Regions from separate parts of the Alteromonas mediterranea DE genome, predicted to be linked through region 2. Evidence: predicted binding sites of a transcription regulator. Region 2 holds the regulator's gene; each other region holds the start of a gene.

Region 1 (7,605 bases), 260 kb from region 2:
GGAAACCGTCACATCTTAATTCCGTCAAATTGTCACCATGAAATGTTTATAAGTATGTCAGAGGTCATGTTATGGCTATTAACCTAGATAAACTGGTTGGCTTTAACGAGTCGGCGCTCAAGATACGCACAGAGCGTATGGAAGTTATTTCAGGGAATCTAGCAAACGCAAATACGCCAGGCTACAAAGCGAGAGACATCGACTTTAATAAAGCGATGCAGTCGGCAATGCATGAGGCATCAAGCAGCTCATCAAGCCGGGCTTCTTCAGGTCTAGTGCGGACAAATGATCGCCACTTAAGCGGCAATTCTACGTCAGTAGCGGCAAACTTTGACATGCAATACCGCATCCCAACACAACCAGACACTGGCGACGGTAATACGGTTGAAGTTCAAGCGGAAAGAAATCGGTTTTTAGACAATGGATTGCGCTACCAAGCCAGCCTAGAATTTTTGAACGGAAAAATTAAAGGCATGAAAAAAGCGCTTAGCTCAGGAGGTCAGTAGTCATGAGTTTATTTAATGTAATGCAAATTTCGAGTACGGGTATGGAGGCGGAGAATGTACGTCTTAATACTACGGCAAGTAATATTGCCAACGCTAACTCGGTTAGCAGCAGCTATGACGAAACATACCGAGCTCGCCATCCAGTTTTCGCTACGGCGTTGCAAGATGCAATGCGCGACCAGTCGAAAGGTGCAGGTGTTCAAGTAAAGGGTATTGTAGAAAGTGATGCTCCTTTGCAAGTGGAGTATTCACCTAACAACCCGATGGCAGATGAAAACGGCTACATCTATAAACCCAACGTGAACATTGTGGAAGAGATGGCGAATATGATGTCAGCGTCCAAAGCGTATGAAACTAACGTGCAGGTTGCGGACACCACAAAGCGTATTTTCCGTCGCGTACTGCAGCTAGGTCAAGGGCAGTAACTTGCCGCTTGAATAATGTGAGGATTACTCAGTGAATACCATAAACAATACTGGCTTAAATACTGATCTGTATTGGCAAGAGGAAACCGTCAAAATAGCTGACGGCACCGAGCAGCAGTTAACCCAGGAAGATTTCTTCTCAATGTTAACTGAGCAGTTAGCCAATCAGGATCCCACTGCACCCGTTGATAACGATCAAATGGTAGCGCAGATGACATCATTTACGATGGCCGACGGTATTTCCCAGCTTAACGAAAAGTTTGAGTCGTTTGCAGCTTCAATGACATCGAATCAAGCGTTACAAGCTTCTAGTCTTATCGGGCAAAACGTGCTGGTTCAAGGTAACGTGGGTTATATGGCCAATGAAGGCGATGGCATTTCGGGTGTCATCGTGAATGAAAAAACAGTTCAGAATATGACGATCACTATTGAGAACCAGTTTGGTGAAGTCATAAAAACCATTGATGCAGGCACACAAAGCGCTGGCAACATTGAGTTTGAATGGGATGGCAAAGATAAGCATGGCAACCAGATGGCACCGGGTGAATATGTTATCAGTGCCACTGGCGAGTTGAATGGAGAAGGTGTTCAGCTGAATACCGCCGTTAATCGCCATGTTGGAAGTGTAAGCTTGGCTGGTAGTGGTCAAGGCGTAATTTTGAATTTGGATGGTGATGTCAGTATCAATCTTGATGACGTCATTCAAATCGGCAGTTAGTAGGAGAATCAATAATGTCTTTTAATATTGCACTGAGTGGCGTATCGGCCGCACAAAAAGATTTGGATGTAACCGCCAACAACATCGCAAACGTAAATACTGTTGGCTTTAAAGAATCTCGTGCTGAATTTGGCGATGTTTATGCGGCATCACTGTTAGCAGGTGGTAAAACGAAAGTGGGTGACGGTGTACTAACTCAGGAAGTTGCACAGCAATTTTCTCAAGGTAGCCTTCAGTTTACGAATACGTCGTTAGACCTTGCGATTACAGGTAACGGTTTCTTTGCGACAGTACCTGAAATTACATCACGTGACTTTTCATTTACTCGTGCCGGCCAGTTTAAGCTCGATAGTGACAACTTCGTGGTAAACAGTAATGGTGACAACCTTCTGGGCTTCCCGGTAAACGCTGATGGAACCAGTGCATCTGTTGCGCTAAGTACTACCGAGCCTGTTCGTATTCCTGACTCTTCGGGTTCACCGCAACAAACCTCAGAGGTTGATATTCGTATGAACCTTCCTGCTGGCGACGCTGGTCTAGACCCACAAGACTTCAACCCTGAAGATCCGTTGACTTATAACGCAGCAACCTCGGTAACTGTTTATGATTCACTGGGTGATAGCCATGTTATGACCTATTACTTCATAAAAGACGGTTCACCAGGCGTTGATAACGAATGGTATGTCGCTACCGCGATTGACGACACACTTGTTGATATGACCGACTCTGCTGGTAATGATACCGACCCAGCTACAGCGGTTAACTCAGTAGGTGGAAATACAGGTAATGCAGTAACTGCGTCTAAGCTTATCTTCTCTCAAGGCGGTGACTTTTCTGGTATGGAAACACCAGACGGCAATGCTACGTTAGACTTTAAAATGCAAACTGAAGCGCTAGGTGCTGGCATATTGGCAAATGGTTCTGACCCAAATCAACAAATTAGCATCGATTTTAACTTGGACGTGAACAGCGCCACACCTAATGAGCCGACTCAGTTCGCCTCTGCGTTTGAAGTTACTTCACTAGAACAAGACGGTTTACCTGTAGGTCGATTAACGGGTATCGACATTGGTCCGGATGGCTTGGTTCGTGCAACGTTCTCTAATGGTACGTCTGAACCTATTGTTCGTGTCGCTTTGGTTCGCTTTTCTAATGAACAAGGCCTAACTCAAGAGAGCAGTACTCAGTGGAAGGAAAGTATTCTTTCAGGTGAGGCACTAGCAGGGGAAGCAACAACCGGTACTTTCGGTGAAATTAACTCTTCGGCGCTGGAACAAGCCAACGTTAACCTTACCACTGAGCTCATCGACATGATTATCGCTCAGCGTAACTTCCAGGCAAACTCGCGTGCGCTTGAAGTGAACAACTCGCTAAACCAGACTATCCTTAACATTCGATAGTTTGCAGTAAGCCACATTAGCAGATTGCTAAGCGGCAAATTTTAGGCGCGGAAAACCGTACCTATTTGACCCGATTTAGAAAGGTCGCAACAATGCGACCTTTTTATTTTTCTATATATATCAATTCAATACCGCCCTTATTTTTCAATTGCACTAAATATCCACAGATTGGCACTGCCTTTGCAAAATCTTGTTTAAGGTTTAATCAGAGTCAAAAGTCAGTCATGGACAAACTTCTCTATATTTCAGCAAGTGGTGCCTCCCAAGACCTACTAGGAACAGGGATTAGGGCCAATAACTTGGCTAATGCACAGACAACGGGATTCAGAGCGCAGTTAGAGCAGGCAAGGTCAATGCCGGCCTACGGCGAAGGTTTGCCGACTCGCGTGTTTTCCATGACAGAAAGCCCGTCGAATAATTACGAGTCGGGTCCGATGATTAAAACAGACCGCGATTTAGACGTAGCCATTCAAGGTGATGGTTGGTTCGCTGTACAAGATCAAAATGGTCAAGAAGCTTACTCGCGTGATGGAAATTTCAAGTTGGGCGATGACGGAATTTTGACAGATATCCACGATCGCGTCGTGCTTGGTGACAATGGGCCAATATTCCTTCCTGTTCCTTTAGATAATCTCAATATTGCGGCCGATGGCACGTTGTCAATGAGACAGCTAGGTGCCCCTGCCAATGTTATTGAAGAAGTGGGGCGACTTAAATTGGTTAGCCCAAACTATGCAGACATGGAACGTGGGAACGACGGCTTATTTAGAATGGAAGATGGCTCAATAGCGCCAGCCAATGCCAACGTAAAAGTAATGTCAGGCATGCTTGAAGGTTCCAACGTCAATGCGGTTGACGAAATGGTAGACATGATAAGTCTGCAGCGTCACTACGAGCTTCAAGTCAAAATGATGAAGCAAGCAGAGAAACTAGATCAAAGTGGCAATGCGTTATTACGCATTCTGTAAAAGAATTTTTATCACCGTTGCCCTATGAGCAACGTCGGAGGTTAACATGCATCCAGCATTGTGGATTAGTAAAACCGGACTAGACGCCGCACAGACCGATGTGGCAGTGGTGTCTAACAACCTAGCAAACGCATCAACAGTGGGCTTTAAAAAAGACCGCGCGGTGTTTGAAGATTTGCTTTATCAGAATATCAATCAGCCAGGCGGTCGTTCGTCTGCTGACACGGAACTACCTTCTGGGCTTATGCTTGGTTCAGGCTCGAAGGTCGTTGCTACTCAAAAAGCACACACGCAAGGTAACCTGTTAACCACTGAAAACGCGTTGGATATGTCAATTCAGGGCCGTGGTTACTTTGAAATATTGCAGCCAGACGGCACCATTGCATATTCGAGAAATGGTCAGTTTTCACTGAACGACCAAGGCCAAATTGTTACATCTGGCGCGGGCTTTTTGCTTCAGCCTGAAGTGGCTATTCCCGAAGATGCGCAACAAATCACAATTTCTCAAGATGGTGAAATTAGCGTAAGTATTCGAGGACAAGCAGAGCCTCAGGTATTAGGGCAATTAAATATTTCTGATTTTGTGAACCCAACGGGCCTTCAGCCTACGGGACAGAACCTTTTCGTAGAGACAGCGTCAAGCGGTGCACCTATTCAGGGGATCCCTGGTCTGCAAGGTTTGGGTTATATCTCACAAGGCACGTTGGAAACGTCTAATGTAAACGTGACCGAAGAGTTAGTAAACCTTATCGAAAGCCAGCGCTTGTATGAGATGAACTCAAAGGTTATCTCATCGGTCGACCAAATGCTTGGTCAGGTTATTCAGCAACTTTAGTAGGTAGCATCATGCGTATTTTAGGTTTATCTGCTGCACTTCTGATACTTGGCGGTTGCGCCAGTACAAACGAGCCTCCCGTTCAGGCAAACGACCCGTCGTTTGCACCGGTAGTGCCAGATTACCCGCGTGAAACGGTAGTAGAAGATGGCTCGCTTTTTCGTTCGCAGCTTGCTAACAACTTATATTCTGACGTTACCGCAAGAAGAGTCGGTGACATCATCACTGTAACGTTAAGCGAGAATACCCAAGCGAGTAAGTCCGCGGATACATCTACTGCTAAAGACACGAACGTGAATCTTAATCCTATTACAGGGTTGGCAGGTCAAGCCATTAACATAGGCGGTGAGTCCATACAGTTAGGCGTAAGTTCGTCACGGGACTTCTCAGGAGATGCCGCAGCGAATCAAAGCAACAGCTTAATCGGCGCTATTTCCGTTACCGTAGTCGACGTTCTGCCTAACAGCAATCTTGTTATTCGTGGTGAGAAGTGGTTAACGCTAAACCAAGGTGACGAGTACATTCGGCTTACCGGTATTATTCGCCCCGCAGATATTAGCCCTGAAAACGAAATCGTTTCGACTAAAGTGGCCAATGCACGCATCCAATATTCAGGTACCGGTTCCTTTGCGCGTGCGCAAGAAAAGGGTTGGTTAACCAAGTTTTTTGATTCCACTTGGTGGCCTCTTTAGGTTTAGGAAGGAGAGTGAATATGCGTTTATTTTCAGTTGTACTTGCCGTTTTCACACTGCTTTTACCCTCGCAGGCATTTGCCCAGCGCATTAAAGATGTAGCGAGTATTCAAGGCGTACGTAGTAACCAATTAGTGGGATATGGTCTTGTTGTAGGTTTGCCTGGAACGGGTGAACAAAGCCCGTTCACCGAACAAAGTTTCAGAACCATGCTGCGTAACTTTGGTATCAGCCTTGACGCCAATACCAAGCCAAAAATACGAAACGTGGCCGCAGTGGCGGTACACGCCGACCTGCCTGCTTTTGCAAAACCCGGACAAACCATTGATATTACGGTTTCTTCAGTTGGCGAAGCGGCCAGTCTTCAAGGCGGAACGCTGCTCCAGACGTTTCTTCGCGGTGTTGACGGTAAAGTCTACGCTGTAGCGCAAGGCAGCTTAGTCGTGAGCGGGTTTGGCGCACAAGGCGGTGACGGCTCTCGTATTGTCGTTAATACGCCAACGGTAGGCAGAATTCCAAACGGTGCGATGGTAGAGCAATCTGTACCAACAGGCTTTGCCAATGGCGACACGTTAACGCTTAACCTCCATTATCCAGATTTCTCAACAGCCAAGTCGCTTGCAGATACGATCAACGAGCGCTTAGGTGCACAGCCGGAAAATGGCTATGTTATTGCTAAGCCCATTGATGCAGCGTCTGTTCGCGTGTCGGCCCCGCGAGATGTCGGTCAGCGCGTGGGCTTTTTGGCTACCTTAGAAAACTTCGAATTTACACCAGCTGATGCGCCAGCGCGCGTAGTGATAAACAGCCGAACAGGCACCATTGTGATTGGTAGTGACGTTCGCTTATTACCAGCAGCAATTACCCATGGCGGCTTAACGGTGACTATTTCTGAGAATCAACAGGTGACGCAGCCTAATGCATTTGCAGATGGCCAAACTGCCATAACCACCCAATCTATTGTTGATGTGGACTTGGCTGATAGCAGAATGTTTAAGTTTGAGCCTGGCGTTACCCTCGACCAGTTAGTGCGTGCAGTTAACGAAGTGGGCGCGGCACCGGGCGACTTGATGGCAATTTTAGAGGCACTGCGTCATGCGGGGGCTTTACGCGGTGAACTTGTAATTATCTAAAGCGAACAGTTTTTAACAGTATCTGGTGGGAATAAAACGGGTTACAACGGAATAAATACGATGGAATCACTTAGCACAAAAAGTCAGCTTGATATGGCACGCAATGTCCACGATATGGGCAGCATTAATAAAATGCGCGAAGCTATCGCATCAGGTGACGAGACAGTATTGCAAGAGGCTGCCCAGCAGTTTGAAGCGATTTTTGTGCAAATGATGTTGAAGTCTATGCGTAAAGCGCAAGATGCCCTTGCTGATGAAGATAGCCCGTTTAATTCTCAGCAAGTTAAGTTTTATCGTGATATGCATGACCAACAATTAGCGACAGACCTTACCTCAGGTGGGGGATTAGGTCTCGCTGATGTCATTGTTAAACAGCTAGGTCAGACCGAGGATAGCTATACGCCTGCCAGTGTAATCAGAAGTGACGGCGACTTATCATCACTTAACAGAAACCGTGTGTACAACGTAGCTGAGGCGCAGGATATTGCCCTTTCTTCACAGTCTATTCGTAGCCAGTCAGCACAAAAAGATGCCATGTTCGAAAGTCCCGAGCAGTTTGTAGAGAGCCTAATGCCAATAGCTGAGAAAGTGGCAGAAAAATACGGAATGGATCCTAAAGCAATAATTTCCCAAGCCGCGGTTGAAACCGGGTGGGGCAAATTTGTTATCCATAAAGCGGATGGGGAAAGCTCGCACAACTTATTTGGCATCAAAGCAAATAAGGGATGGCAAGGAGAGCAGGCTGTAGTCGACACGTTGGAATTTAACAATGGACTACCGCAAAAACAAAAGGCTGCTTTTAGGTCCTACTCGTCAGTAGAAGACGCAATGGAAGACTATGGACGCTTTATCACATCACAGCCTCGCTACAGCCATGCTGTCGAGAATGCTTCTGACGCAGCGCGTTACACCCATGCGCTTCAGGAAG
Region 2 (7,605 bases):
ATCTCTTGCGCCTGTATTTGGTGAAATGCCTTACTTTATGAGCGAAGAGTTCAGCTTAGTTGATTGCTACCTTGCTCCGCTATTATGGCGTTTACCTGCACTAGGTATTGAACTAAATGGTGCTGGCAGCAAAGAAATTAACGCTTACATGAACCGTATTTTCTCTCGTAGTTCATTTAAAGCGTCTTTGACTGACCAAGAGCGTGAGATTCACAACCCGCTATGACATCTATGACGTCAAACCAGCCCTATTTGCTTAGGGCTTTTTATGAGTGGATTGTTGATAACGACTTAACGCCGTACATTGTGGTAGATGCAACCAACGAGTTGGTTGAAGTGCCGCAGGAATTCGTTAAAGACGGTCAGATCGTTTTAAACGTATCGCCTAGTGCGTGTGTTAACTTTTCTCTTGATTTAGATGGCTTATCGTTTCAGGCACGCTTTTCTGGGCAACCTAGAAGATTAAGCATGCCATGTGAGGCGGTAATGGCCATTTACGCGCGAGAAAACGGCGCGGGTACTGTGTTCGCGACAGAAGAAGATGTAGCGCGTGCTCAGCAAGAGCGCAGTGAAGAGCCTGAAGACTTATCACAACCAAGCGGTCCAACCTCTTTAGAAGACGCTGACGCAAGTGACGTGCAAGACGCGCCTGTACCACCTAAAAAGGGTAAGCCTACCCTTAAAGTTATTAAATAGCGGATTGAGCCGCTCGTATGGCCGCGATTTAAAAACTTTGTGAGTATTGAATTAGCCTGGCTTTGTGAAGCTTTTCGCGTAAGCAGAGCCAGCTATTATCCCTTCCATTATCCCTAACAGATACTTCACTTTAAACTCAAAGCACCTGTTCTACGCGTCGCTAATTGTTGTTGAACTATAAAATCTAAGAGTTGATAAAGTAAACACTATTGAAAACGGTGGGCAGCTGGTACAAACCGTATAGGGAGTAGATTACAGGCTCAATATCAACGGGCATACTGCCGAATCGCTTAGTGGCTAAGCAAGTATTTAACACCAGCTATTCTTCAAGCCTAGACTCAAATTAAAAATAAAGTTGCCGTACCTAGGAAGGCGAAAATACCGACTACATCGGTAATAGTGGTTAAGATAACGCTACCTGCTAGTGCCGGGTCTATTTTAAGACGCTTCATGATCATCGGTAATGTTGCGCCCGCTAACGCCGCAGCAATCATGTTTATCATCATGGCAAACGCAATGATAATGCCCAGCATGTAATCTTGTTTCCAGAGCGCAATGACAGAGGCAATTAAAATAGCCCATATAGCGCCATTTAAAAAGCCTATCGCGATTTCTTTACTGATCAGCCAGCGCGAGTTACTGGCATTAACGTGACCTAACGCCATACCGCGAATAACAAGGGTTAGGGTCTGGTTTCCTGCTACGCCGCCCATGCTTGGCACAATAGTGTTCAAAATAGCTAATACCGCTAATTGACTTAGCGCCGCTTCAAATAAGTCACTTACCATTGCAGCCATTAGCGCAGTAACAAGGTTTACTGCCAACCATACCGATCTGCGCTTAGTACTTTGCATGACGGGGGCAAAAGTATCTTCGTCGTCATCTAGACCCGCCATACTCATCATCGAGTGTTCGGCGTCTTCGCGAATGATATCTACCACGTCATCAATGGTAATTCGGCCCACCAGCCGGTTGTTTTCATCAACCACTGGCGCTGATAGCCAGTTATAGCGCTCGAACAGACTGGCGACTTCGTCATCAGGCATATTTACCGGAATGGCTTCCGACTCTTCATCCATGACTTCTGATACCTTATTATCGGTTTCAGCGGTCAGTAAACGCGCTACAGGAACAATACCAACCAAGTTATCGGTTCGGTTAACTACGTAAAAGGTATCGGTGTTTTCCGGAAGCTCCCCTTTCAATCGAATATAGCGCAGTACCACATCAACCGTGACGTCAGGTCGTAAGGTGATGGTATCTGTGTTCATGATGAAACCAGCGGTCTCTTCACCATAAGATAGGGCTTGTTCTGCACGTAAACGGTCTTGCGCATCCATTGAGTCGAGAATGTCGGCAAGAACGGGCTCTGGCAGGCTGCTTAGCGTTTCGGCTAAGTCGTCGGTGTCCATCTCTTCAAGTGCATCAACCACATTGGCCGGAAGCATCTTGGTAATAATACCGTTTCGTACATCATCAGACAGTTCCTCTAAGATGTCGCCGTGAAAGTCGCTATCAATGAGTTCCCATAATTCGTCACGGGTTCTACTCGGGCTCGATTCCAGTATGTGGGCGACATCAGAAGGGGGAAGTTCAAGCAGAAGCTTACGTACTGAGACAAACTGACCGTTAGTCAACGCGGCATTAAGGGCGCGTAACTGGGTTTGTACGTATTTAGAAACAAGCGCTTCTGCCATAAGGCGTTATTCCTACCTGCTATTAAGATGAACGGTGAAGGCTTTAAAGCCTAAGTGGGCGTAGAATATCGCAATTACGATGAGTCTGTCATGAAAATTGCGTGGCTTTTGCGCAGTATAACTATAAAACGGCGCTAAACGTTTAATAAGTAATCAGGTGACGGATTTAAACTATTCGTCTTCGTTAAACTTACCTTCTATGAGCTCTTCAATGGCAGCAAGGGCGTCAACATCATCGTTTCCATCTACAATAACATCTACTTGTTCACCTTGATGGCTTTCCAGCATCATTAAACCAAGAACGCTGCTGGCGTCAGCCTCTTTATCGCCTTTCTTTAAAATAATTTTGGCGTCGAACTGATTGGCAAGCTTCACTAATTGGGTCGCTGCTCTTGCATGTAATCCCAGCTTATTTACGATGGTTAGCGTTTTTTTAATTGTCATTACTGGTTTAGCTCTCGATGGCGAATTTGTACATCTGGGTGTATTTCGCTGAAGGTTTTCGACAGAGTTTGGGCAATATACACAGAGCGGTGTTGCCCGCCTGTACAGCCAATAGCGACTGTTACGTAACTTCTGTTGTTGCGCTCTAAATGAGGTAGCCAGGTGGTAATTAAATTCTGAATTTGCCAGATGAACTTGGTAACAACGGGTTGAGAGCCTAAGAAAACCTCAACGGGCGCATCAAGCCCTGTTAGGTGCTTCAGGTCAGGCTCCCAGTGAGGATTAGGTAAAAAGCGCGCATCAAAAACATAATCGGCATCTTTCGGAATACCGTGTTTGAAGCCAAAAGATTCAAACACCAGCACTAAGCGGGAGCTTTTCTTACCGAGTATTCGCTCGCGTATCAACTCAGCAAGTTGGTGAATAGTCAGTTTGTCTGTATCTAAATACAAGTCTGCCCGTTCAGCGATAGGGGCTAGCAAGGCTGACTCTGCCCTTATGGCTTCAGATAGAGACTTATTGAGCTTCGCAAGGGGATGCAGACGTCGGGTTTCGCTGAAGCGTTTTACCAGCACATCATCGCTGGCATCGATATAGACAATGGTCATTGACCACGACGACGGAAGATAATCTAAAATTTCTACCAGATCATCAGGGTTTTTCGGCAAGTTACGCACATCAATGCTCACCGCCACTTGGTCGTATTCATCAACAACAGTGTGGGTTAGGGTAGGAAGTAGGTTTACAGGAATGTTGTCAACGCAGTAGTACCCTAAATCTTCCAATGCGCGAAGTGCGACAGACTTACCAGACCCCGAACGACCACTGATTATAATCAGCTTCACCTAATTTCTCCCAAATCTTCTGGTTTTATCGCATACGCTTTATTGTCTTAAGCGCCTTGGTCACGACCTCGCTAAGGCGCTTAAATCTTTAACTTAGTGCAGAAAGAATATCATCGCTTGTACTGGCACGACGTATCGCTTTAATCGTTTCTTTATCGCTTAGTTTACCGGCTACCGTGGCTAATGTTTGTAGATGGCCTTCGGTTTGCTCTTCAGGAACAAGTAACGCGAAAAATATATCTACCGGCTTTTCATCGAGCGCGTCAAAATTAATGGCTGGCGTACTGGTGACAACAATGGCGATCACCTTTTCTAAACCTGGCAAGCGCCCATGTGGTAACGCAATGCCATTGCCGATTCCGGTACTACCCATACGCTCTCGAGACATCAAACTATTAAGTACCGTTGCCTGATCGATGTTATCGTTATTTTTGGCAGCGATATCTGCGATGATCTCAAGAATTCGCTTTTTACTATTACACTGAACCGCACACTCGGTGCGGTCCAGACTTACGATGGCTTGTATATCCATACTTATTTAGCTACTAATGTTTTTTCAGTTTTTCCTTATGCTTGATTACCTGCCGGTCGAGTTTATCAACCATGCTGTCAATCGCCGCATACATGTCGGTATTTTCTGAGGATGCGAATACTTCAGCGCCACTTAAATGAACGGTCGCTTCGGCTTTTTGATTTAATTTTTCAACGTTCAGGATGACATGCACATTAGAAATGTGATCAAAGTGACGTTCAAGTTTGCTGAACTTCGTATCGACATAATTACGCAAAGAGTCGGTGATTTCGACATGATGACCAGTTAGGTTGATTTGCATATTTCGTCTTCCTTATATTATTAAGCCCGTTTAAATTAGGCTCTTGCGTTGGTTCGACGGCGGGATCGACAATGATTCCCGGTATTTTGCTATTGTTCGCCGGGCAACTTTAATGCCTTGTTCGGCCAACAATGAAGCAATCTTGCTATCACTTAGTGGCTTGCTCGGCTTTTCAGCCGCCACTAGCTTTTTGATCAATGCACGAATCGCGGTAGATGAACACTCACCACCAGAGTCTGTTGCTACGTGGCTAGAGAAGAAGTACTTCAATTCGAAGATACCACGTGGTGTATGCATATACTTTTGCGTTGTGACGCGTGAAATCGTTGATTCGTGCATATCTACCATTTCTGCGACATCGTTAAGCACCATAGGTTTCATCATTTCCGGGCCATGTTCAAAAAAGCCCATCTGCTGCTGCACAATACAGTTTGCCACCTTCATTAAGGTTTCGTTGCGAGATTCAAGGCTCTTAATGAACCACTTAGCCTCTTGCATGTGTGAGCGGATGAATTGTGAGTCGCTACTATTTTTGGCACGACGACTCATTGCAGCGTATTGTTGATTTACACTCAACTTAGGCAGGCTGTCGGGGTTTAGCTCAACCACCCAACGGCCATTCTTTTTGGCGACCGAGACATCAGGAATAACGTACTCAGGCTCTTTAGTAACTAAAGCACTACCTGGGCGAGGATTCAAGGTTTGTAATAAACGCATTGCCTCGCGCAGCTGATCTTCCTTCAAGCGGCTCTTACGCATTAACGTGCGATAATCTTTACTGCTTAATAGGTCTGAATATTCTTCTATAAGCTGTTTGGCTTCGTTAAGCCATGGTGTGTCTTCTGAGAACTGGCGCAGTTGCACCATTAGACATTCCTGCGGCGAGCGGGAGCCCGAACCAATGGGGTCGAACATCTGAATACGCTTAAGTACGCATTCTATTTCGTCCATTTCTATAGGCTCTTCCATATCCTCAGAGTTTACCGCGTCAAGAATGTCTTCAAGGGTCACGGTTAAATAGCCAGACTCGTCAATAGAGTCGATAATTGCCGTAGCAATGGCGCGGTCGGTATCTGAGAAATGGGTCAATCGCATCTGCCACGACAAATGTTCCTGAATATCCTCGGTGGTTTCGCCTTGAAATATTTGTTCATCGTCATTTGAAGGACCTGGCGCTGGGGCCGATGACGCTGAATAGTATTCATCCCATGTGCTGTCGATAGGAAATTCATCGGGAAGGTCGTTTTTTTCTAACGCGTCACCCGCTTCCAATGTATCGCTAGACGCTGTCGCAGACGCTTCTGTCACGCTATCGTCGCTATCGATATTATTTTTTTCTACTTGCGGCTCGTCGTTACCTTCTTCAACTTCCAATAAAGGGTTTGAATCGAGGGCTTCTTGAATCTCCTGCTGAAGATCAAGCGTAGATAGCTGCAGCAGTTTTATCGCCTGCTGAAGCTGGGGTGTCATGGTAAGTTGTTGGCTAAATTTTAGCTGTAAAGATGGTTTCATCTACGTCTTATTTAAATGCTCTAAATTGAATACACCAGAGCGAAATTGAAAAATGACAATTCAGTTACACTAACTATAGCCTGAATTGTTCGCCTAGGTATACATCCCTTACTTTTTGATTACTTAAAACCTGTTCCGCTGTTCCTTGCGCGATAAGCTCGCCATGACTCACAATGTACGCTTTCTCACAAACATCCAATGTTTCTCGCACGTTATGGTCGGTGATAAGGATTCCAATACCCCTATCTCGAAGATGCTGTATTATCTTCTTTATATCATTAACTGATATTGGATCAACACCAGCAAACGGTTCGTCTAATAAAATAAATTGCGGATTAGCTGCTAGTGCGCGTGCTATTTCAACACGTCGTCGTTCACCACCGGACAAACTCATCCCTGTACTATTACGTATATGGTTAATATTAAATTCATCAAGTAGCGCGTCAGCTTCTTCTTCTTGCTGCTGTGAATTTAAATCCTTACGGGTTTGCAAAATGGCCATGATATTTTCATGTACCGTAAGCTTTCTGAAAATTGATGCCTCTTGCGGAAGGTAGCCAATTCCGCGGCGTGCACGCTCGTGCATGGGCTGATGAGTAAGCTCATTATCATCGATTTCAATCTTGCCTTTATCCAGGTTAACCAATCCCACAATCATATAAAATGTAGTGGTCTTACCAGCGCCATTGGGGCCAAGTAGGCCAACAATTTGACCCGTCGAGACAGAAAGGCTGACGTCGCGTACTACCTGACGCGATTTATATGCCTTAGCAAGGTTGGTTGCGCTCAAAGTTGCCATTGCTATTGATTGTCCTCACTGTCTTTATCTTCTTTCTTCGATGATGTCTTGCGAATGGATTCAGGAGTAAATACCGTAGTCACTCGACCTTCTCCATTTTCGCCCGCCCCACCAGTAGCAAGTAACTGCTCGGTAATCATGTCGAAAGTAATGTTGTCACCTTGCACTTTACTGGTGTCTTGTTGAAGTTCCGCGTTTCCTGAAAGAGAAATTGTGCGATTGATCACCTCATAACGAATTTCGTTTGCCTTAGCAGACACCGGAGTACCGTCTTCTAGTGTTTGAGAATAACTGGCTGGCTTTCCTCTGGCGATAAAAATTTCGCGGCCACTACCTTCACTCGCGATAACTTCCACTTCATCGGCTTCAATCACCAGCGAACCCTGGGTAATCAGTACATCTTCTTTATACAACGCCGTTTTATTTTTACCGTCGATAAATTGAGTATTTGAGCCTATTTTAATGGGCTGCGAAAAATCATCTTCGCTTGCGCTTACCGCACCGCTAGCGATGACAAGTAATAGGCTAGTTGCTAGGGGAATAAGTGGTTTGTACATGATCTAAAAGCTCGTATTCTTGTGTGCGTAAATTCGCGTTAAACCCATTGCTCAAAATGACATATTGGGTACCCTGTATTTCAACGACTTGATCAGATGTCATTTGTTTGGTGTCTAAATTAATCTGAATGTATTCGGTTGAGAGGCTTTTGACAAAGTCATCGCTGGTTTGGTTCTCGATAACAACCTGGTTTTCTAACTGGATCAGATCGTTGTTGTAGA
Region 3 (7,605 bases), 310 kb from region 2:
GTAACAACGAAATCAAAATCACCTTGCTGCAGCATAGGCAATGCAGTGCTTCCGTCATCCGCTTCCTGGATGTTAGAAAAACCTAAATCTTTAAGCAGGTTTTTGATGATACGTCTCATGGTTGAAAAATCGTCAACCACAAGAATTTTCATGCTTTTGTCCAAAATAGCCTCCAATGAGGGGTTAATTGTTATTAATTTCTATTCTTCGTCAGCTTGCCACGACTTCATTCGTGATTTGAGTTTTAACATGGCCTGACTGTGAATTTGGCTGACTCTTGACTCACTAACATCAAGAACTTCGCCAATTTCTCTTAAGTTCAGTTCTTCATCATAGTACAGTGAAAGAACAATTGCTTCTCGTTCAGGTAATGTCGTAATGGCATGGGCAAGCGCTTTTTGAAACGCGCCTTGCATTAAATCTTCAAGCGGCGCATCACTACCTCTACTCTGCTCAGTAGTAATTACATCTTCCGACACACCTAAATCTTCAATACCTACCAGCTTTCCCGCATTAACCTCATTAAGCATTTGGTGATAGTCCTGCAAGCTTACATTAAGCTTATCAGCAATATCAGAATCTCTCGCATCGCGGCCTGTTTCGCTCTCTACCTGTGAAATAGCCTCGGTAATAGCACGTCCATTTCTATGTACTGAACGCGGGGTCCAATCGCCTTTACGTATCTCATCTAACATAGCACCACGAATGCGAATGCCTGCGAAAGTTTCAAAGCTCGCGCCTTTCGACCCGTCGAAGTTACGCGCAGCTTCTAGCAAACCAATCATACCCGACTGGATCAGGTCATCAACAAGAACACTGGCCGGCAATCGCGCAATCAAGTGATGCGCAATGCGCTTAACCAATGACGCATGTCGTTCGACTAACTGCGATTTATCGGTTTGTTGACGATAAGCGGCGGCCTTGCTGTTCAACGCTGACTTCCTACTGCTTTTTCTGCAACGAGTTGTTCAATAAAAAACTCTAGGTGACCGCCCGGTTGTGCCGGAATGGGCCACGTAAGGGCTCTACTCGCAAGCTGAGTAATCGCAACAGCGGCGGGAGAACCCGGATACGCATCAACAATAGCCGTTTGTTTTCTCACGGCTTTGCGGATATTCTCATCAAAAGGTACGGTTGCCACTAATTCTAGTGCAACATCTAAAAAACGCCCTGTCACTTTGCTTAATTTGCTAAATAATTCCTGACCTTCCCGTACATCGCGAACCATATTCGCCACAACTTTAAAGCGAAATACACCGTGCTCACGATTAAGAATCTTTATTAAGGCATAGGCGTCAGTTAACGAGGTGGGCTCATCGCAAACCACTACCATGATGTCTTGAGAAGCTTTTGAAAAACTCAACACCATGTCTGAAATACCGGCCGCGGTATCTACGATGAGTACATCGATTTGCGAACGCAATTCACTAAAGGCTCTGATAAGACCCGCGTGCTGCGTTGGCGATAATTCTGCCATTGATTGCGTGCCAGAGGTGGCAGGCGCAATTTTAATACCGTGGGGGCCGGTGACTAACACTTCATCAAGCGTGCACTCGCCAGATAGCACGTGGGAAAGGTTTTTCTCAACCCGCAAACCTAGCATTACGTCTACGTTCGCCAGTCCGAGGTCGGCGTCGAGAACCATAACTCGCTTACCCTGCTTCGCCATAGCGATAGCGGTGTTTAGCGTAATGTTTGTTTTACCTACGCCACCTTTACCTCCGGTGACGGCGATAACTTTGATTAACCGTGATTGCTTCATTTTTCTTAAGCTACTCGCTTGGTCGTCAATCATACTGCTTATGCTGTTTTAATTGCGTTGTTGCTACTAGTATGATTCAAACCGTACTTTTTATAAAGCTTTGCAGCGGCAGAAACTAAAGATTTTGCCTCCGCAATCTTAATGTCTTCAGGTACTTTCTGACCGTCGGTGACATAACTAACCGGCAGTTGATATTCAACTGCAGCGCTCAATACCTCTCCTAAAGAGTAGCATTCATCTAACTTTGTGAAAATACAGCCACTTAGTTCGATATCATCATAAGCCTTAATGATGCGCTGTAGGGCAGGATATTGTGTATTTGCCTGCGCTACCAAATATTTTTTAACTTTTGGCATTTGACCATTATCAAACTGCTTAATCTGTTTAATTAAACGGCTATCCCGTTGGCTAAACCCTGCCGTATCAATCAATACTAGACGCTTATGACGAAGTTGGAATAATAAATCCGCAAGTTCTTCACTAGTCTGCGCTTTTCTCACCGTACAGCCAATAATTTTTCCGTATGTCGCGAGCTGCTCATAGGCCGCAATTCTATACGTATCTATGGTAATCATTGCTACTGAATCTGCACCGTACTTTTGTGCATAGCGAGCAGCTAGTTTTGCAACCGTCGTTGTTTTACCTGTGCCCGTCGGTCCGACTAAGGCAACTGCACCTTGCGCACTAAGTATATCGTTTCCTGTCACATTTATGCGATTAGCCAATAGGTTAAGAAGATACACCCATGCGTCTCGTTCATTGTAGTGTGCTGGTGTATAGTTAATTAGCTGACTGGCAAGTGCACTGCTTAACCCCATATCCGTTAGACGGGTAATCAAGTATTGATGTACCGGTTTTTGACGCTTGTTTTTCGCTTCCATCAAGTCTGCAACCTGATATTGTAAAACATCGCGCAACGACGCTAACTCTTCTTTAATTTGCGCCAATTCTGCAGATTGAGAGACGGGTGCCTCGTCTATGCTGGACGCTTGGTGGTCGGGAAATGTTGTTGCTCTGCCTTCGTCTTGTGCAAGGTGCTGGCTTTCTACGTCATCAATAAAGGCTTCTGAGAAATCAAGGTGTGACGCAATTTCGTTGGCATGTCTCGCATTTGCAGACATAGGCTGATTATGGTTGGCTGAATGCGACTGCGATGCTGAAGCATTACTTGATGAAGGCGCACTACCGCCGTGCTGCTTTTCTAACAGAGCTTTTAAACTGTCGGGGCCATCATCACCGATAATCTCACTTAAGCTAGGCACGGCTTTTTGACCTGATGCTTTAGGGGTTGCTTTAGGCGATGTTTTTGGAGTGAAGAGTTTTGCTTCAGGCTCTTTATCATAGGCGGCAACAAGCTCAATGCCATCGGCAACTTTGCGGTTCGACATGATCACTGCATCACTGCCTAACTCAGCTTTAACTTGGCTTAACGCCTCACGCATATCTTTGCCGAAGAAACGTCTAATTTTCATTGCAACCTCTCCAATCACCCAGTGTCAGATTATTGACCGACCGAACTGACTATTTTTATTTGTTTGTCGTCAGGCACTTCTTGGTAAGAAAGCACATGGAGCCCAACAACCGAATACTTTAAGAAGCGAGACAGAACGGGTCGCAGCATGCCAGAGGTTAGGAGTACTGCAGGCTCTCCTTCTAACTCTTGCTGCTGACTGGCTTGCTGCAATGATTTTTGCAGCTTGTCTGCCAAACCTGGTTCGATACCAGCGCCATCTTCGCCACCTGCTTGAAGTGACTGGTGCAACATCTGTTCCAACTCTGGCGCCAAGGTTATGACAGGTATCTCTTTTGCCCCTTGGGTAATTTCTTGGACAATAAGACGTTTAAGCGCAATACGAACGGCAGAGACCAATACATCCGGGTCTTGGCTGCGAGTGCCGTATTCACTTAAGGTTTGAACAATAGTGCGCATATCGCGAATAGGCACGCCCTCAAATAGTAGGGTTTGAAGCACTTTTACCACCGTGCTTAGCGGCAAGATATCTGGTACTAAACCTTCCACCAATTTAGGGTGCTGCTTAGCCAGCATATCAAGTAACTGCTGCGCTTCTTCGTGACCAAGTAGCTGATAAGCATTGTTAGTTAACAACTGGCTAAGGTGGGTAGCCACAACGGTAGCTGCATCAACAACGGTGTACCCCAAGGTTTGCGCGTGTTCTCGTTTATTCGGCTTGATCCACACCGCATCTAAACCAAACGCAGGGTCTTTGGTGGCGCGACCTTCTAATTTGCCGAAGACCTGCCCGGGGTTGATAGCCAACTCTTCATCATGACTGATAACAGAGTCGCCAATGGTGACGCCAAGCATAGCAATAGTGTAGGTATTAGGCTCTAAATCTAAATTATCGCGAATGTGTACTGGGGGAATAAGAAAACCAAGTTCTTGGGAGAGCTTTTTACGCACCCCTTTTATGCGCGTCAACAATTCGCCACCTTGAGATTTATCAACCAGTGGTATTAATCGATAGCCGACCTCCAACCCGATAGTATCAACCTGCTGAACGTCATCCCACCCCAGCTCTTTAACCTCTGGGGCCACCGTGTCGTCTTTCATCACATTATCAGGGACCGACGGTGCCGCAGCCTTTTTCTTTTCCTGAACTGTCTGCCAATAGGCAACGCCCGCAATTAAAAACGAGAACCCTAAAAATGCAATGTGGGGCATACCTGGAATAATACCCATCACAAATAGCACGCCCGATGCAATATAAAGCGCTTGTGTGTTGCCTAATTGTCCGCGGATCTCTTTACCCATTTCTTGGGTTTCGTTTTCACGAGTAACAATTATCGCGGTCGCTACAGAAAGCAGAAGTGAAGGTATTTGAGCAACCAGCCCATCACCGATAGTAAGGATGGTATAAATTTCAATAGCACTACCAAAATTCAAATCGTGCTGGATCATGCCGATGAATAACCCGCCGACGATATTAATCAACATAATGAAAAGACCGGCGACCGCGTCACCCTTTACGAATTTTGACGCACCGTCCATCGAGCCGTAAAAATCGGCTTCTGCGGTGATTTCTTCTCGGCGCTGACGGGCTTGGTCTTGGTCGATATAGCCGGCGTTCAAGTCGGCATCAATTGCCATCTGCTTACCTGGCATGGCGTCCAAAGTAAAGCGAGCACTTACTTCAGATATACGCCCGGCACCCGCGGTAACCACTTTGAAGTTAATAATTAGAAGAATAGCAAAAACAACAATACCCACCGCATAGTTACCACCGATAACCACTGCTCCAAAGGCCTCGATAACCTTACCTGCAGCATCCCCCCCTTCGTGCCCATAAAGCAGAACAACACGGGTAGACGCTACGTTCAATGCCAGTCTCAGTACTGTAGCGATAAGCAACACAAGCGGGAAAATACCGAAATCGACAGGTTTTTGTGTGAGTACTGCCACCAAAATTATGACCAGAGACAAGGCAATATTAAAACTAAACAGCACATCTAATAAGAACGGCGGCATAGGTAAAATAACCATGCCCATTATGGCTAAGAGGACGATAGGCGCGCCTAAACCACTGGTGAAATTTTGCAGCTGATTTTTATCGAAACGCTGAAGATAACCGGATAACTGCATTGCGTATTGTCTCTCTATCAGAAAATTGACGCTTAATTCTATTCTGATAGGCGGGTTTCAACATACGTGCCAGCTTTAGCAAACACCTTCTGCAGCAGCACTAACTGCCTAAATTAACGGCATTTCTTATTTTAACAACCGTCCATTTTCCCGCATCTTTTTCATGCTAACTTGGCGGGGAAGGCTGTGTTATCGGCGATACTCGGGAGGGATGGGCAGATCCCGTTTCAATGGCTTGGGACGTTTACCTTTACCTGCTCTGTGAGCTTTAAGCTGATACACGTGGGCGAGAACTTGCGCTACCGCCATAAACAAGGCGTTGGGTATTTCATCATCCACTTCTGTGGAATAGAAGATTGCCCGCGCTAACATAGGAGAAGGAATGAGCGGAACATCATTCGCTGTGGCTATTTTTCTGATATGCATGGCCAACTCATCGGCGCCTTTTGCGACAACCACAGGTGCCCTAATTCCTTTTTCATCGTATTTAATGGCCACTGAAAAATGGGTAGGGTTAGTCACCACGACATCAGCTTGAGGGACTTCTTGCATCATTCTTTTCGTTGCAGCCTGATACTGCAATCGACGGATACGCCCTTTAACCATGGGGTCGCCTTCAGCATTTTTCCTTTCGTCTTTCACCTCCTGCTTGGTCATCTTCATTTCTTTGTTGTGCTTATACATTTGATAAGGCACATCGATGAGCGCGATGGGGATCATGCCACATACTAGAATGAGAAAAGCCCATTTAAGTATGTCCATAGCGTGAAACAGGTTGCCCGGATAAAGCTCCATATCTAAATGCAGCGCTTCATCTTCAAAGAACAGCAGCGCGCCAATGGCCATGCCGATAATAACCACTACTTTTGCAATAGACTTAAGAAGCTCAACTAAGCCATTGGTGCCAAACATGCGTTTGAAGCCTTGAATCGGGCTCATTTTAGAGCCTTTAGGCTTTGCCCCTTCCCACGTAAAGTTAAAACCGCCAAGGGCAATAGAGCCGTAGATCCCTGCAATCATTGCGACAACCATATATAGCAGTACGGCAGGGCCCACTGCTGAAAATGCCTCGCCCCACGCGCCAAACATGTGGGTGATATCATAGGTTTCATCACGAGATAAAATGAACATTCTGCGGGTAAGTTTAAATACCGACTCCGCTATCCAGCCACCAACAAATAGAAACATGACGGCACTGACTATTAACACCAAGGTGGTAGATAGTTCACGGGAACGGGCTAGCTGCCCTTTTTTTCGGGCATCATCGAGTTTCTTCCCCGTGGGGTCTTCTGTTTTTTCGCTTGAATCTGCCATGCTCGAGTCTGTTCTTCTCTGTTACGAGTTTACTCACCTAACCTGATCGCAGTCATACCATATTCTGCGAACGACGCGTATTGCTTGTCTAAGGACAAATATTCAATAATTCACACATAAACTGTTCAGCCCTAAACCATTGGGTTTCAAAGTGCGCAGTAAAGTTATCTAGCGTTATCCAAATAATCAGCAGCCCCATTAGCTGAGCAATGGAAAAACCAATGCTGAAAATGTTCAGCTGTGGCGCAGCTTTTGTCATTACACCAAAGGCCAAATTAACAATTAACAGCGAGACGATAGGCGCCAATGAAAGCGTAATAGCGGAAACGAACATCCAGCCTCCCCAATGGGCAATATCGCGAAACTGTTCGCCTGTCCACCACGCCTCGCCGATTGGAAAAGCCTCAAAACTCATCACTATCATTTGAATCATCGACAAGTGGCCGTCGAGTGTCCAAAACAACAAGGTCGCTAAAATAAGGTAAAACTGCCCGACCGCCGGCACGTTAATACCATTAACCGGGTCGACAATCGAAGCAAAGCCCAAACCGGTTTGCATGGCGATGATCTGCCCTGCTAACACGAAGGTGTTCAATACCATCATCGAAATAAAACCAATAGCGATGCCTATCAGTAATTGTTGAATAACAATTAAAAAGGTACCGACACTCACTAAGTTTTCAATAGGTGAAGGAGGTACAACCGGCATAATGACAAGGGTTAGCATTATTCCTAAAAGCGCCCTAACCTGCGGAGGGATAGACTTTGCACTTAAGCCAATCATAGCTACAAACAGCCCGCTTATACGCATAAAAGGTAAGAGCATGTCGGCAAGAAACTGATTGATAGTGGCGAGTTCGACTTCCACGAATTAGACCTTCTAGCCTACAACCTGAGGGATCATATCGACCATTCTAAAGGTGAAATC
Region 4 (7,605 bases), 1.7 Mb from region 2:
GGCGCAAAGACTAAGAAAATATTACAAGGGTTTGCAAACGAACGTGTGAGACTTGCAAACCCTCTCCTTTTTTCCAAACCCTATATATACATAAAAAACTAATAAAACAATAGCTTACATACATGGTATACAGGTTGCACCCTTAATATTGAACCCAAAATATTAAGGAGAGTATTATGGCTACACAAGCATCAGCAAAATCGCAAACGGTAAAAACGAGTACGACTAACGGCGTAACTGAGCCGAGCCACCCAGTAACGGATCAACTGAAAGAATCTCTTCACTCTTCGGTAGACAAGTTAGCAGACAGTGCCGGTATCGCCGAAGAAAACATTCGTAAAACAGCATCGTCTTCTGCGGAAAATATGTCGGCACGAAAGCGCCTTGCAGAACAAAAATGGCAAGCGTCAAAAGTACGTAAATACGCCATAGAAAACCCGGTAACCACTGCGGGTATTGCATTCGCCGCAGGCATGTTGGTAACTTCACTACTTCGCAAGAAATAACCGATGACAGTGCCTGATTTTCACAAAGCACAATTTTCATTGTGTGAAGAAAATCCGTTTCGCCTGACGCCTCCTGGCGCTCAGGCGACGCTTAACGCCGATAGACATTCAAGCGCTAATAAATCAGCAAATTCTACTACTGAGCAAAACTACCCCGACCCTTCCTTCTCAAGCATCATATCTGCGCTTAAAGAAGCATTTTCTCAAAGAAAAGCACAAGGGTTCGCGTTTTTAGAACTGACTAACAGTGAATTGATGCTCATAAAAAAGAGTATTTTTGTTACGGTATTCGCTTGCTTAGCTGCTTTTGCGGTAGGAACTGTTTGCTGGCTTATCTTAAACATCGCTATTGGCGCTTTTCTTCACAGTATGGGTGTGCATTACGTGATAGTACCGTTAGTGCTATTGGCTATTAATGTGTTAACAGCATTTGGACTATTTAGACTTGCTCAAAACGCGTTTGGGTACATCAGCTTTCACCGGCTTGTACAAACGTGGAGACGAGTTTTCGGTTAGCTATTCCCTGCTACAAACTAATTCATATCTTTTGTCAAAAATAGCGTAAGGTAACCACGATGAACATTTTTTTAAAGGCTAATATGCGTGACATCGCAGAAAAGGAACATGCTTACTTTTCGCAAAAGCATCATGCAGATGTTGCAGTTACGCAAGCAAAAAGGCAATGTAAGCTATTAATGGGCAAACCCGAGACGCTATTGGGTATTGCTGCATTTGGCGGTTACAAAGGTGCAGTTGATGCTAAGCCTAAAGCAAAACGCAATCAGGCCATGATGGCGCTAGGCAGAACCGCGCTATTGTCATTGTTTCAATGACCTAAATAATCTAAGGAGTACGTGAGATGACCGGAAAACCTACGTCGAAAAGTCGCAAGATGCTTGCTGGTATTGGTATAGCATTTAGTCTTGTAATAGTAGGTTGCTCATCGACGCCAGTCGCTGCGCCTACCCCTTATAAATCGGCAAACACAAAAGCCGGTTATGGATACTCTAGTGAGAAACTTTCGGGCAGCGAATACAAAGTTCTCTTTAAGGCCACAGACAAAACTCCTGCAGATAAAGTTCAGCAATACGCCCTCCATCGCGCTGCACAAATTGCGCAAAAGCAGGGGTACAGCTATTTATCTATAGTAAAAACTAACGTAGATAAAAAGCCTGTATTGGCACGAGAAATTGTGGCTAATAATGAAAAGCCGGCAGCTTTTCAAATTGATAGACAATGCACCATGTCCGGATGTGAAGAAGTGGCACAGCCGATGTCCGTGCCTAATTCCAGTGACGTGGTAAAAACACAGATCAACGATATTTATTTTACCATCGTCGTTAAAATGGCAAATGATATGGCAAGCTTAGGTAAAAACGCCTTCACTGTAGAAGAAGTGCTTGCTGAGCCGCTTGAGACTAAAGGCAGTAATTAAACCGGTAAATACTCGGACCTTTCCATTTTAGGCATCTAAGCGTCATCTGAGGTGAGGTGAAGCGTATTAGCGCGCTCTATCCACTCTAGGCTCTTGGTTTGCTCGTCTAACGTACCCTTTGCATCTTCTAAGAAGACCTGACAGAAATAGTCTACCGCGGGCAGCTTTTCGCGGTAGCGCTTTAGCTGAACTTCCATTTCTCTCATCGCGTTAGAAAACTCAGAATTTGATTTTGACAGTTCATAATCGCACTTTAAATATGCGCATAAGACATCGGCAGCTTTTGCTAGCGTTACGTGATCGTCATCTTTATTTTGCTCAATTAGCGGAATATATCTAGCCTGTAATTCCTCGGGCAAAGTCTTAATGAGCATTAGCTCAAAGCGACGCTCTAGCTTTTTTATTGCAGCCGTGGTTTCCGGGTCGTGGTATTTAACCGGGCTAGGTATATCACTCATCCCTGCAATTTCACTTCCCTCGTGAAAGATAGCCATTGCCGCAACCCTATCAGGGTTGATGTCTTCGTTAAATACATCGCACGCTATCGCACCAAGCATGTGGGCCACAAAGGAGGCTTCGTATATGTGGGTCGATAACATCTCTTCCTGGAATTGTGCCATAAGCGGCCACCGTTTCACATTGCGAGCGCGCTGCATAAGACCGATAAACGCAGAATGTGTTTCTGCCATAAACTTTTTTCCTTCACTTTCATCTTAGACGTTTCTAACCTATCACCTTAGCAAACACACTGCTAATACCATAGGTGATCACGAGCCTGTAAAAAATGCATTTTTTCGTGTAATCGTGACTTCCATAATTGGAAATAAACTAAACCAAACATTGGTCAAATTAAAATTTAGTCATATATATCATAAACATACAAACTCGGCACGAAGCTAGCATTATTCATAGTGAAAGTAACGGAAGCAATACGAGGATTTAGTTATGTTAGGTTGGGCAATCACATTTTTTATCATCGCCATTATTGCAGCAGTTTTTGGTTTTGGAGGCATCGCTGGTGCAGCAACAGGTATAGCACAGTTTTTATTCTTTGTGTTTATCGCGCTGCTAGTAATCTCACTTATCGCTAACGCGCTTCGTGGCAGAGCACCAAAAGCCTAAAAGTAATAATTATTTTAGTAGGAAAAAGGAGTAAGGATATGTTTTCATTTAAAAATCTATCAAAAGTACTAGTAGCATCAGCATTTGCTTTATCACTAGCCGCATGTGGCGATGGTGAAGCAGAAGACGCAGGCGAAGAGCTAGACGAGATGGTTACCGACGCAGGTAACGCCGTTGAAGACGCGTGTGAAGATGTGAAAGAAGGCGTAGAAGCTGAAGATAAAGACTGTTAATCAGCACTTTATCGCCAAAGGGCCAGACATATGTCTGGCCCTTTTAGTTTGTGTTAAGGCTAACGGTTACGCCACCTCTTCACCGCCTAACTCCCTGGCTAAATCATCAAGAGTGGACAGTGTGGAATCGAACACGCCTACCACGTAGCGATATTTAACGCTTACGTGATGATCTGACCGCCCAAATTTCACTTTTAGCCCTTCAGCATCAATATGTTTAACCGTGTTTAAAAATCGATAAGCGGACATTTCTGTCTCGAAATGATATTCAACCGCGTTTTCCATTTAAGCCACCACCTCTGGGTACGCATCAATAACCGCAACAACCCGTTGCGCCAAGTGTTTGTCCTTTTCACACAGCACATCAAAGGATAGCCAATCGGCCAAAATATCGGGCGCTGTAGCGGCTTGCCCTTGTTCTAACTTCGCCGTCATCATTTGTAACTGTACGCTGGAACGTATTGATGCATCAGCGGCCGGACTTGGCATATCTGTAGCAACTTCTAACGCCACCGTTAGCCACTGCCTATCGTGCTGACAGCTGGCATTACCATCAGATTGCCTAAGAAGGCTTGACCACCGTCTGCCCACTGTTTCAAGTAAGGTCTCTTCATCGCCTTCCCGAGCGGTGCCGCCCTCCCCTACGTTAAGAAGAAGTAATGAACTAAGCGCTTGTGCTTTTTGTACCCGAGCTTGAGATTGAGCGCTTTTCGCGAGCGAAACACGTTTTGCCTCTAAGGCTTCTAACTTTCTTTCCACTTTACTGCGTTGTGGTTTAGGTAAATCACGAAGTTGTTCGTTGATTTCGCTTACTATCTCATCGAAAGCCGCGCTGTCACTCTTAATATCGATATTATCGACTTTACTAAGCAGCTCATCGACTTGCGCATTAAACGCGTTACTTTGTACTTTTCTCTCAGCCTTAAGTCGCTCGAAAACCGCGTCATTTGCCGCTTTAAACTCTGCCCAAAGCTTACTTTCTTCTCGCTTGCCTGCATGCCCGATTTGCTTCCACTGAGCCTGTAAACCCTGTGATTTGTCGGCAGCGCTATGCACATCATCTTCCGTAGCAAGTTGCTGAGCCTGTGCAACCAAGGCGCGCTTTTGCGCTTGATTGCCACTTTGCCACTGCTGTATTTTGCTTTGAATTGGCGACGATACCGCTTTCCACTCTTGTTTAAGTGGTTCGTATATTTCGCGCTCAACTTGACCGGCGCTATGCCATTGTTTCGCAGCTTTATCGAACACTTTTACCAACTCTGATTCAGGCGTATTGATGTCTATCGCCTTAACAGTTGCAATGATCGACATACGCTTTTCACGAGCCTGAGCGCGTTGCTCATCAAGCTTGGCATAATGTTCTCGGCAAGGCTCAAACGCTTTTTCAAGAGCTTCGTCAAACTGCTGCTGTAATGCAGCGTCTTCACCATCGTCACTTCCATTACTGGTAGATGAGGGGGTTAACGACAGCCACTGCTTGCGCAAGTATTTAATTGCTTCGCTTCGTGCTTTTATATTGTCGGCCTGTGTTGAGGCTAGCGCTTTGGCTTCTTCAACCAACGCGGGCTTTCTTGGCGCCGCAAGGTAATCTTGCCAGCCTTCCAAATGCGACACCTCCTCAGCTGTTTTTACAAAACGTTTTTCGACCTGCTTTTTCGCATTACTAGGCAGCGCATGATAGCTTTCGTCAAGCTTAGCAAACTTAGCAATAGCGACGCGGAACTTACCCTGCCCGATAAGGTTATCGATAACGCTAATTTGCTTTCTAACGTGCTTCACTTGCTCACTTTCTTTCGATTTCTTCGCACGCTCGTTAGCGTTCACCCGTTTAGTCGCAGCGTTAAAGCGCTTCATCAACGCTTTTGGAATAGTCGCTAATTCACGGCTTAACACTTGATAATCGTTTCGCGCTTCAATGAAAGCACCGTTAAGGCTGGCCACGTTATTACTTTCTGCTGCTAGACCTTCACTAGCGCTATCTTCGTTCACATCGTTTTGAGAAGCATCAACAATTTTAGCGGCAATATCTTCTAACGTTTGCAGCTTAATAAGCAGCTTTTGTCCATATTGCTGCTGCATTGAAAACCGCTCTAGTTGGTCATTCAACCCGTCCACTTCGCGCTTAATTTCTGCAATACGTTTCTCGTTTGAGTTTTCGCTTTCCATTCGAGAAAGCTGTTCTAACGTCGCTTCTACGCCGCGTACACTTTCGTTGACCGTGGCGACATCGGCAAGCGTAGCCTCACAAAGACGATTATTATATAGCCAAGATACTTGCTCGTTAGCGTATGTTAGCTGTTGCTCGCACAAAGCCTTCGTATTGGCAAGCTGCGCGGCCTGCTGCTTCTCTTCCCACGCCGGACGAATACGTTGTAAATAACGCTCGACCTGTTCAGATATACGGGTGCGTTTTTCGTCATACTCTGCGCGCTCGTCCTGAGTGAGTAAATCAAGTTGCGCAAATAATCCCGTTAACTCGCTGTCGAATTCCCGCTGTTTTTCATCGATGAATTGCACGTCAGACTTATCGAGCAGCGCTTGGTATTTAGACAACACTAACGTAAGCTGTTTTTTAAGCTCCACGGGGCGGCGCTGAGCGTCTTTTATCGCCGCTACTCGCGTATCAATCTGCGCAAGTAACTCGCTATCTGAGACCTTTTTGGCCAGCTTCTGCAACTCGGATATTTTATCTTGAGCATTGATGAGCTGGGTTTGTAAACCCGCACTCGCCCCTTCCAGAAATACGTATTGCGTAAACGAGGGCTTGTCGACTTTTTCGATTAACGCTTTCGCAAGACTATCGTCTGATAAAAGCGCGGGGTCTTTTGATAGCATTTGCGGTAGCATCTGCACCACTAAGTCAGCACTGGCCGTTTCGGTTAAAAACGAAAACTTTTCCTGAGATGAAAGTGAGAGGTCGCCTTCCCCTACGAGCGCTTCGTTTACCTTTTTTTCAGCGGTTTTCTTTACTCGTGTTTGCTTTGCAATTTGCGACATTTTAAGCCAAAGAACAAAGCTATTAAGCTTTTCAAGAGCAGCCAAACTGACATTACTGTCTTCGTCATTGAAGGCTAATTCGTGAAGAATTGTTTTTTCTTGTGCCTTAACTGGAGAGAGACTTTCAATTGCCTGAATGCGTTTCTCTGGTTTTGGGCTTTGGTGTGAAGGCGTAAATATACGACTAAATATCATCCTGTTTAAACCGCGCTATAGTATTTTTATCATCATGCTCGTTACTTAACGAGCGTTTAAAGTCGGCTTTGCTTTTATGAACAATTTCACCGCTTTCCCCTACAGTCATGTGCTCTGAGGACTTTTCAATTTTCGCTTGATAAAGCATTACGGCCTGCATACTGCTAGCCTTTTGCTCTTCATTAAGTGGCGTACCGTCGGGCCACTTTCCGGTTTCAACTGCTTGACGTAAACGCTCATATATTTCTGGCGTCATGCTGCCTACAAGTGCTTCTATATTCATTTAGGAAAAACGCTTTATATATACAATTCGCGCGCGGTTTACTAAGTACCATACAAAGCCAACCACTGCGCCCAAAATAGCCAGGTTATGTTGCAAGTCGCCAGGGCGCGTTCCGCCCCAGTACATGAATCCAAAACTTGCTACGAAGATCAGCATAGCAAGGAGTGACTGGTTCTGGATACTCTGCAACTTTTTAAATCTTTGTAAGCTTTGCTTTCGCTCGATGTCTTCGGAAGTCGCATCGCCTATCTTAAAACCGCAGTGAGGGCACGTCTGGGCTTTATCAGACGTTTTTTTATTGCACGAAGGACAGTCAACTAATGCCATATGTTGCTCCTATTGATTGGGTGCGAAATGGAAATACTCGCGCTATCTGTGCTGAGCATTTATACGCGGACGAGTATCATACTTAAGTTCAGCACAACAATGAAGTCGATTATGTTGATTAAGCTGACAACCGCAAAACAAAAAATGCGCGGGGTGTTAACTTTTGAACAAAGTACACTTCCGCGCATTTCAATGGGTTGACCTACCGTTTTTGCCTTTGCTCTGTTTCTGACAAAAGCGAGCGATAAGCCTATTTACACTTACTTTTTATGGCGAGCCCAGTAGTCGTTCACGGTCTCTTTCATTTCTTTGCAAAGCAGCATAATACCGAATAAGTTCGGCAGGGTCATAACGACAATTGCCACTGCAGAAAGTGCCCATACTAGAGTCGTATCAGAGAACGCTGCCCATACAAAACCGGCTACGTAAATAACGCGATAAGGCATCACTGAGCGCGGCCCTAAAAGGTATGTCATGGCACGGTCGCCGTAGTAAGACCACGCGATA

The links. The regulator sigma-54, encoded in region 2, starts transcription at its own class of promoters, with help from an activator protein. The targets are predictions, from matches to a motif close to GTTGGCACGNNNNTNGNNT.
Region 1: the regulator sigma-54 is predicted to act here: its motif matches at 3,217-3,235, upstream of MADE_RS05280 (flagellar basal body rod protein FlgF).
Region 3: the regulator sigma-54 is predicted to act here: its motif matches at 5,419-5,437, upstream of flhA (flagellar biosynthesis protein FlhA).
Region 4: the regulator sigma-54 is predicted to act here: its motif matches at 2,826-2,844, upstream of MADE_RS20265 (DUF1328 domain-containing protein).

Annotation. Positions count from the first base shown of each region.
Region 1 covers NC_011138.3:1,149,167-1,156,771, forward strand. The annotation lists gene flgB (flagellar basal body rod protein FlgB) at 72-506, shown strand; gene flgC (flagellar basal body rod protein FlgC) at 509-931, shown strand; gene flgD (flagellar hook assembly protein FlgD) at 963-1,649, shown strand; gene flgE (flagellar hook protein FlgE) at 1,664-3,049, shown strand; gene MADE_RS05280 (flagellar basal body rod protein FlgF) at 3,274-4,017, shown strand; gene flgG (flagellar basal-body rod protein FlgG) at 4,064-4,852, shown strand; gene flgH (flagellar basal body L-ring protein FlgH) at 4,864-5,544, shown strand; gene MADE_RS05295 (flagellar basal body P-ring protein FlgI) at 5,565-6,677, shown strand; gene flgJ (flagellar assembly peptidoglycan hydrolase FlgJ) at 6,738-7,605, shown strand, end outside.
Region 2 covers NC_011138.3:894,087-901,691, forward strand. The annotation lists gene sspA (stringent starvation protein SspA) at 1-226, shown strand, start outside; gene MADE_RS04090 (ClpXP protease specificity-enhancing factor) at 223-696, shown strand; gene mgtE (magnesium transporter) at 1,035-2,393, opposite strand; gene MADE_RS04100 (HPr family phosphocarrier protein) at 2,565-2,837, opposite strand; gene rapZ (RNase adapter RapZ) at 2,837-3,682, opposite strand; gene ptsN (PTS IIA-like nitrogen regulatory protein PtsN) at 3,771-4,214, opposite strand; gene hpf (ribosome hibernation promoting factor) at 4,228-4,515, opposite strand; gene MADE_RS04120 (RNA polymerase factor sigma-54) at 4,546-6,027, opposite strand; gene lptB (LPS export ABC transporter ATP-binding protein) at 6,101-6,826, opposite strand; gene lptA (lipopolysaccharide transport periplasmic protein LptA) at 6,829-7,383, opposite strand; gene lptC (LPS export ABC transporter periplasmic protein LptC) at 7,352-7,605, opposite strand, start outside.
Region 3 covers NC_011138.3:1,199,772-1,207,376, reverse strand. The annotation lists gene cheY (chemotaxis response regulator CheY) at 1-164, opposite strand, end outside; gene MADE_RS05530 (RNA polymerase sigma factor FliA) at 201-932, opposite strand; gene MADE_RS05525 (MinD/ParA family protein) at 929-1,795, opposite strand; gene flhF (flagellar biosynthesis protein FlhF) at 1,801-3,234, opposite strand; gene flhA (flagellar biosynthesis protein FlhA) at 3,264-5,363, opposite strand; gene flhB (flagellar biosynthesis protein FlhB) at 5,553-6,677, opposite strand; gene fliR (flagellar biosynthetic protein FliR) at 6,766-7,545, opposite strand; gene fliQ (flagellar biosynthesis protein FliQ) at 7,558-7,605, opposite strand, start outside.
Region 4 covers NC_011138.3:2,594,341-2,601,945, forward strand. The annotation lists gene MADE_RS11530 (hypothetical protein) at 177-506, shown strand; gene MADE_RS11535 (hypothetical protein) at 510-1,022, shown strand; gene MADE_RS11540 (hypothetical protein) at 1,082-1,339, shown strand; gene MADE_RS11545 (CC0125/CC1285 family lipoprotein) at 1,366-1,941, shown strand; gene yfbR (5'-deoxynucleotidase) at 1,977-2,630, opposite strand; gene MADE_RS20265 (DUF1328 domain-containing protein) at 2,887-3,063, shown strand; gene MADE_RS11560 (hypothetical protein) at 3,102-3,296, shown strand; gene MADE_RS11565 (hypothetical protein) at 3,363-3,581, opposite strand; gene MADE_RS11570 (DUF349 domain-containing protein) at 3,582-6,488, opposite strand; gene MADE_RS11575 (YeaC family protein) at 6,478-6,771, opposite strand; gene MADE_RS11580 (zinc-ribbon domain-containing protein) at 6,772-7,098, opposite strand; gene MADE_RS11590 (alanine/glycine:cation symporter family protein) at 7,359-7,605, opposite strand, start outside.